DNA from 2 places in the Streptomyces sp. NPDC059008 genome. Region 2 is predicted to be linked to the other one. Evidence: riboswitches for the same ligand, from Rfam matches in the RefSeq annotation. Region 2 holds a riboswitch; the other holds the start of a gene.

Region 1 (3,403 bases), on a different contig from region 2:
CCAGGGCACCGGGACCGCGCCGAGCGCACGCCCCAGGGCCGCAAGGACCGTCTCGCGGGCGGTGCCGTCGTGCAGCGCGGCAGGGTCCACCGCGAGCTGAACACCGACGAACAGTGTGGGCGTGTCGCCCTCGACACTAGCCAGGGCACGCCGGGCAGTCAGGACAATTCCGGCACCGGAGAACTCCAGTCCGGCGGCGGCAAGGAAGTCCACCGGCTCCTCCTGCCAGTCCGGCTCGAAGAGCCGCACCCGCCCGCCGCTCGGCAGCCCCTCGCCACCGTGGCGACCTTGCCGGCACAGCTCGGCCACCGCGGGCGGCGGCAGCGGAACCCCGACCGTGCCGTCCGGGTTGACCGCGATCCCGATCCTCGGCGGCAGCCCGCGGGCGAACTCCCCGGCCGGGGCGACGGTGAAGGACATGTGCGAGCCGACCACCCGCAGGAACTCCTGCTCGGAGCTGTAGACCGGGACATGGGCCACCCCGCCGATCTCGACGGTGGGCAGGTCCAGGCCGCGGGCGCCCGGGCCCGCGCTCTCCGGGCCACCGCCGTTGGGCAGCGGCACCCACACCCGGCTGCGGCCCAGTACCTCGACGATCCGGCCGCCGGCGCCCGGATGCCCGACCGACGCGGCGAGCACCTCTTCGAGCTCGTTCGCCGGCCACGCCAGCTGCGGTATCCCCTGCTCCGAAAGACTCATCCGTACCCACCCGTTCCGACCACGCCCATCGCCCATCGACCCTAGACGAGAAATACCGCAGGCGGTTCATACGGGGGCGGGGTACGGCACGCCCGGAAGCCGCAGTCCGCTCAGTGGAAGGCGACCGTCTTCAGTGCGCTCGCCGCCCGCCGGTCCAGCAGGACCACCGAGCTGAACCCCTTCGGCGGCCCGGCCGTCTCCGCCGCGCCGACCAGCCGGCCCACCGCCCTGCGGTGCCGCGCGAAGGCGTACCCCGACACCCCGCGCCCGCGCGCCTCCTGGCCGGACCGCGCCACCTCCGGCGGCACGTCGAGCAGCACCAGATGCAGCCCGCGCCCGCCGCGCGCCGCCGACCGGGCGACCCAGCGGCGCACCCAGGCCAGCGTTCCGCAGTCGTGCACCACCACGCTGTCCCCCGACGCGAGCGCACGGCCCAGCGCGAGATAGTGCGCGGCCCGCACCAGCGGGCGGTACAGCCCGTACGGCAGCCGGCGCAGCCTGCCGCGCGCCCAGCGCTCGCGGACGTCCTGCGAATCGATGCGGTGCACCACGGTGCCGCGGCCGTCCGACGACGGCACCACCCGGTGCATCAGGGTGCTCTTGCCGCTGCCCGGCAGTCCGGAGACCACCACCAGGTCGCCGGCGGCGAACCGCAGCTCCGCGGTGCCGCGGGCACGCCTGCGGCCGCGCAGGTCCATCACCCGAGTACCGCGCCCCGGCCGCACGACGGACCGCGCCGCGCGCCGGGCCGGGGGCGCGGCGGCAGGTGCCGCCACCGGCGCGCCCGGGGGCACGACCCCTGAAGTGGCCGCGAATGCCGCTTCCCTGTGCACCGTGATCGCCCTCCCCGTCCAGTTCCGGTCCGAGTCCGTCCCTTACCCGCAGAGTGTCAAGAAAAGGTAATGGCCATCAAGGCGATTGTCCGATCTGTCGGCGTGGCGGGCCCGCTCCTGGACCGGGCGGCGACCGGGGCTCCTCGATCCGGCGTTCCCGTGTAATGATGTGGCCGCCACGTGCACGTCTGAAGCTCGTCCGTGCACCGCCAACTCCATACCGGCCGCTTGAATCCGCGCGGGAGAGTCCCCGGCCGCCACGGCGGGGCGCCGAAGGAGCAAGTCCTCCCTTGAATCTCTCAGGCCCCTATACCGCGCGGGCGAGGCAGATCTGAAAAGCGAGCCACTGCCCGGTTGCATGGGGCGGCTCCACCCAAGGTGCAAACCGGGTCCGTTCGCGGGATCCCGGTGAACCTCTCAGGTTCCGATGACAGATGGGGAGAACGTCTTGTCACCCATGCCTGGGAGCCCAGAACCATGACAGATGCCCCCCGCCGCACCGCGCTGGACGCCACCCACCGCGCGCTCGGCGCGACCATGACCGACTTCGCCGGCTGGGACATGCCGCTGCGCTACGGCAGCGAGCGCGACGAACACGTCGCCGTCCGCACCCGCGCCGGTCTCTTCGACCTCTCCCACATGGGTGAGATCACCGTCACCGGCCCGCAGGCCGCCGACCTCCTCGACTACGCGCTGGTCGGCAACATCGGCGGCGTCAGTACCGGCCGCGCCCGCTACACCATGATCTGCGAGGACGGCGGCGGCATCCTGGACGACCTGATCGTCTACCGGCTCGCCGACCAGGAGTACATGGTCGTCGCCAACGCCTCCAACGCCCAGGTGGTGCTGGACGCGCTGAGCGCGCGAGCGGGCGGCTTCGACGCCGCGATCCGCGACGACCGGGACGCCTACGCACTGCTCGCGGTGCAGGGCCCGCAGTCCCCGGGGATCCTCAAGGCGCTGACCGACGCCGATCTGGACGGCCTGAAGTACTACGCCGGGCTGCCCGGCACGGTCGCCGGCGTCGACGCGCTGATCGCCCGTACGGGATACACCGGCGAGGACGGCTTCGAGCTGTTCGTGCGACCGGCGGACGCGGTGGCCCTGTGGGAGGCGCTGGCCGCGGCCGGCAAGGACGCCGGTCTGGTGCCCTGCGGTCTGTCCTGCCGCGACACGCTGCGCCTGGAGGCGGGCATGCCGCTGTACGGGCACGAGCTGACCACCGCCACCACGCCGTTCGACGCGGGCCTGGGCCGGGTCGTGAAGTTCGAGAAGACCACCAACAACGGCGACTTCGTGGGCCGCGCCGCGCTGGCGGCGGCCGCCGAGCGCGCCGAGACCGACCCGCCGCGCAAGCTGGTCGGCCTGATCGCCGAGGGCCGCCGGGTTCCGCGCGCCGGATACCCGGTCGTCACGGCCGACGGCACGGTCATCGGCGAGGTCACCTCCGGGGCCCCCTCCCCCACGCTCGGCAAGCCGATCGCCATCGCCTACGTCGACGCGGCCTACGCCACACCGGGCACCGAGGGTGTCTGCGTGGACATCCGTGGAAGCCATGAGCCGTACGAGGTCACCGCGCTGCCCTTCTACAAGCGGCAGAAGTAGCGGTTCGCCCACGGCAGGCACGGCAGTGGCGCGCGCCCGCGTGTCTCACTGTGCAAGACCCTCCCCCGGACTTCGCCCGGGGAGGCGCCCCCATGCACGATCACACCCTCGCGTACAGGAGAATCGAGCCATGAGCAACCCCCAGCAGCTGCGCTACAGCAAGGAGCACGAGTGGCTGACGGACGCCGTGGAGGGCGTCTCGACGGTCGGTATCACCGAGCACGCGGCCAACGCGCTCGGCGATGTGGTCTTCGTGGAGCTTCCCG
Region 2 (3,403 bases):
GCTGTCACCGCTCGTCGAGCCGCTGAGCCTGGACGAGGCGTTCGTGGATCTGGAAGCGGGCGGGGTGCCGGCTGAGACGGCCGCCGTACGCGCGGTGGGGGAGCGGCTGCGGCGCGACATCAGGTCCGCGACGGGGCTGACCGGTTCGGTGGGGCTCGCGGGCGCCAAGATGCTGGCGAAGATCGCTTCCGAGGCGGCGAAGCCGGACGGCCTGGTCGTCATCGAGCCCGGTACGGAGCGGGAGCTGCTGGGCCCCATGACGGTGCGGACGCTGCCCGGCGTGGGGCCCGCGACGGCTGAGACGCTGCGCCGGGCCGGGATCCACACCGTCGCGGAGACCGCCGAGGCCGGCGAGGCGGAGCTGGTGCGGCTCCTGGGCAGGGCGCACGGCGCGGGGCTGTACGCGATGGCGCTGGGCCAGGACGACCGCCCCGTGGTGGCCGAGCGGGACGCCAAGTCCATTTCGGTCGAGGACACCTTCGAGGTCGATCTGACCGACCGGACGCGGGTGCGGAACGAGATGCTGCGGTTGGCCGACCGTTGCGTCCAGCGGCTGCGGGCGGCCGGGCGCTCCGGGCGCACGGTGGTGATCAAGGTGCGGAACTACGACTTCTCGACGCTGACCCGCTCCGAGACGCTCCGCGGGCCCACCGACGATCCCGGGGTCGTACGGGAGGCCGCGGTGCGGCTGCTGGAGACCGTGGACACCACCGGCGGGGTGCGGCTGCTGGGTGTAGGGGTCAGCGGGCTGGCCGACTTCACGCAGGAGGATCTGTTCGCCCAGCTGGCGACGGAGCGGGAGGCCGGGGAGCTGGCGAGGGCGGCGGCGGAGCCGGGCGGGGAGGAGGCCGGGGGCGGGGAGCCGGAGGAGGAGCGGCCGAGACGCTGGCATCCGGGGCTGGACGTGGTGCACGAGGAGTTCGGCGCCGGATGGGTGCAGGGAAGCGGCGTGGGGAGGGTGACCGTGCGCTTCGAGACGCCGTGGTCCGCACCGGGGAGGGTGCGGACCTTTGCCGTCGAGGACCCGGCGCTGCGGCCGGGTGAGCCGTTGCCGCTGGTGGGCGGCGGGCCGGAAGGAGGTCAGTCCTCCGAGCCGGCGATCTTGCCGAAGTCCTTGTCCGGGCCGTCGGAGCCGTCTTCCTTGCCGGGGGACGCCGGACCGGGTTCCGGTGAGGAGATATCCAGCCGGTAGTGGTGGTAGAGCTGGAGCTCCTGCTCAGGGGAGAGATGGCGGCCCACGCCGAAGTCCGGGGCGTCCTTGATCAGCTTGCGGTCGTAGGGGATGTGCAGGCCCTCGCCGACCATCTTGCTGGGTTCAAGGGGGACGAACGCATCCCGGCTGAAGAGCCCGGTGCGCACCGCCGCCCACTCCGGTTCCCCCGTCGCGTCGTCGAGGTAGACCTCGTCGATCGTGCCTATTTTCGCGCCGTTCCGGTCGAACGCTTTGCGGCCGATCAGGCTCCGGGGATCGATATCGGTTTGCACAACCCCTCCAATTGGTCGCAACTGCCCTGTGACAACTACCAAACGGCACATTTCATGCCCCGGCCACTCGAAGGATCCTTCGAGTGGTGCGCTGGTAGGCTGGCCAATGGCCGCAGAACCCATGCGGGAGAGTCCTTTGTCGTTCGCGACCAGGGCGCCGAAGGAGCAAATCCTCCCCGGAATCTCTCAGGCACACGTACCGCATGGACGAGGTCACTCTGGAAAGCAGGGCGGGCCACGGACGAGCACAGCGCCGGAACCCTTCCTCACCGACGGTGAAAGCCGGGCCGCCTCGCGCGGGCCGGTGAAGCTCTCAGGTTGAGATGACAGAGGGGGAGGCCGTCCGGGCACCCGCGCCGTGGTGCCCCTCGTAGGTCGTATTGACCAGGAGGCCCCCGCAGATGACCACCAATCGCATCTCCCTGACCGAGCTCGAACAAGGCATTCCGTTCGAGCGCCGGCACATCGGCCCCGACCACGAGGCGCAGGCGAAGATGCTCGCGCACGTCGGCTTCGGGTCGCTGGACGAGCTCACGGCCACCGCCGTACCTGATGTGATCAAGAGCGCGGAGGCGCTCGGCCTGCCGCAGGGCCGTACCGAGGCCGAGGTCCTCCAGGAGCTGCGCGGCCTGGCGGAGCGCAACCAGGTGCTGTCCTCCATGATCGGCCTGGGCTACTACGGCACGTTCACCCCGCCGGTGATCCTGCGCAACGTCATGGAGAACCCGGCCTGGTACACGGCGTACACGCCCTACCAGCCGGAGATCTCGCAGGGCCGCCTCGAGGCGCTGCTGAACTTCCAGACCATGGTCGCGGAACTGACCGGACTGCCCACCTCCGGCGCCTCCCTGCTGGACGAGGGCACCGCCGCCGCCGAGGCGATGGCGCTCTCCCGCCGCGTCGGCAAGGTCAAGCAGGGCGTCTTCCTGGTCGACGCCGACTGCCTGCCGCAGACCGTCGCCGTGATCCAGACCCGCGCCGAGCCCACCGGCGTCGAGGTCGTCGTCGCGGACCTGTCCGACGGCATCCCCGCCGAGATCGCCGAGCGGGGCGTCTTCGGCGTGCTGCTGCAGTACCCCGGCGCCTCCGGCGCGGTGCGCGACCCCCGTGCCCTCATCGAGCAGGCCCACGGGCTCGGCGCGATCGTCACCGTGGCCGCCGATCTGCTCGCCCTGACGCTGCTGACCTCGCCCGGCGAGCTCGGCGCGGACATCGCGGTCGGCACCACCCAGCGCTTCGGCGTCCCGATGGGCTTCGGCGGGCCGCACGCCGGCTTCATGGCCGTTCGCGACCAGTTCGCCCGCAGCCTGCCCGGCCGCCTGGTGGGCGTCTCCGTCGACGCCGATGGCAACAAGGCCTACCGCCTCGCCCTGCAGACCCGCGAGCAGCACATCCGCCGTGAGAAGGCCACCAGCAACATCTGCACCGCGCAGGTGCTGCTCGCCGTCATGGCCGGGATGTACGCCGTCTACCACGGCCCCGAGGGCCTGCGGACCATCGCCCGGCGCACCCACCGCTACGCCGCCGTCCTCGCCGAGGGCCTGCGGGCGGGCGGGGTGGAGATCGTGCACGGTGCGTACTTCGACACCCTGACCGCGCGGGTGCCCGGCCGGGCCGCCGAGGTCGTCGCCGCCGCCCGAGAGGCCGGCGTCAACCTCCGCCAGGTCGACGCCGACCTGGTCGGCATCGCCTGCGACGAGACCACCGGGCGTGCGCAGCTGGCCGGTGTCTGGGGCGCCTTCGGCGTGCGGGGCGACGTCGAGCAGCTGGACGCGGCGGCCGCCGAAGCGCTGCCGCAGGAGCTGCTGCGCACGGACGACTACCTCACCCACCCGGTCTTCCACCAGCACCGCTCCGAGACGGCGATGCTGCGCTACCTGCGCACCCTCGCCGACAAGGACTACGCGCTGGACCGCGG

The links. A riboswitch is a leader RNA that binds a small molecule or an ion and turns the genes downstream of it on or off. The one in region 2 is predicted to bind glycine.
Region 1: it holds a riboswitch for glycine, as region 2 does, so the genes downstream of both, gcvT (glycine cleavage system aminomethyltransferase GcvT) here and gcvP (aminomethyl-transferring glycine dehydrogenase) in region 2, are expected to answer to the same signal.

The regions. Positions count from the first base shown of each region.
Region 1 covers NZ_JBHYJC010000014.1:66,327-69,729, forward strand. The annotation lists gene ACFWZH_RS18900 (enhanced serine sensitivity protein SseB) at 1-699, opposite strand, end outside; gene ACFWZH_RS18905 (AAA family ATPase) at 810-1,538, opposite strand; glycine riboswitch at 1,762-1,857, shown strand; gene gcvT (glycine cleavage system aminomethyltransferase GcvT) at 2,010-3,137, shown strand; gene gcvH (glycine cleavage system protein GcvH) at 3,268-3,403, shown strand, end outside.
Region 2 covers NZ_JBHYJC010000085.1:2,727-6,129, reverse strand. The annotation lists gene ACFWZH_RS38725 (DNA polymerase IV) at 1-1,192, shown strand, start outside; gene ACFWZH_RS38720 (PRC-barrel domain-containing protein) at 1,081-1,485, opposite strand; glycine riboswitch at 1,600-1,697, shown strand; gene gcvP (aminomethyl-transferring glycine dehydrogenase) at 1,887-3,403, shown strand, end outside.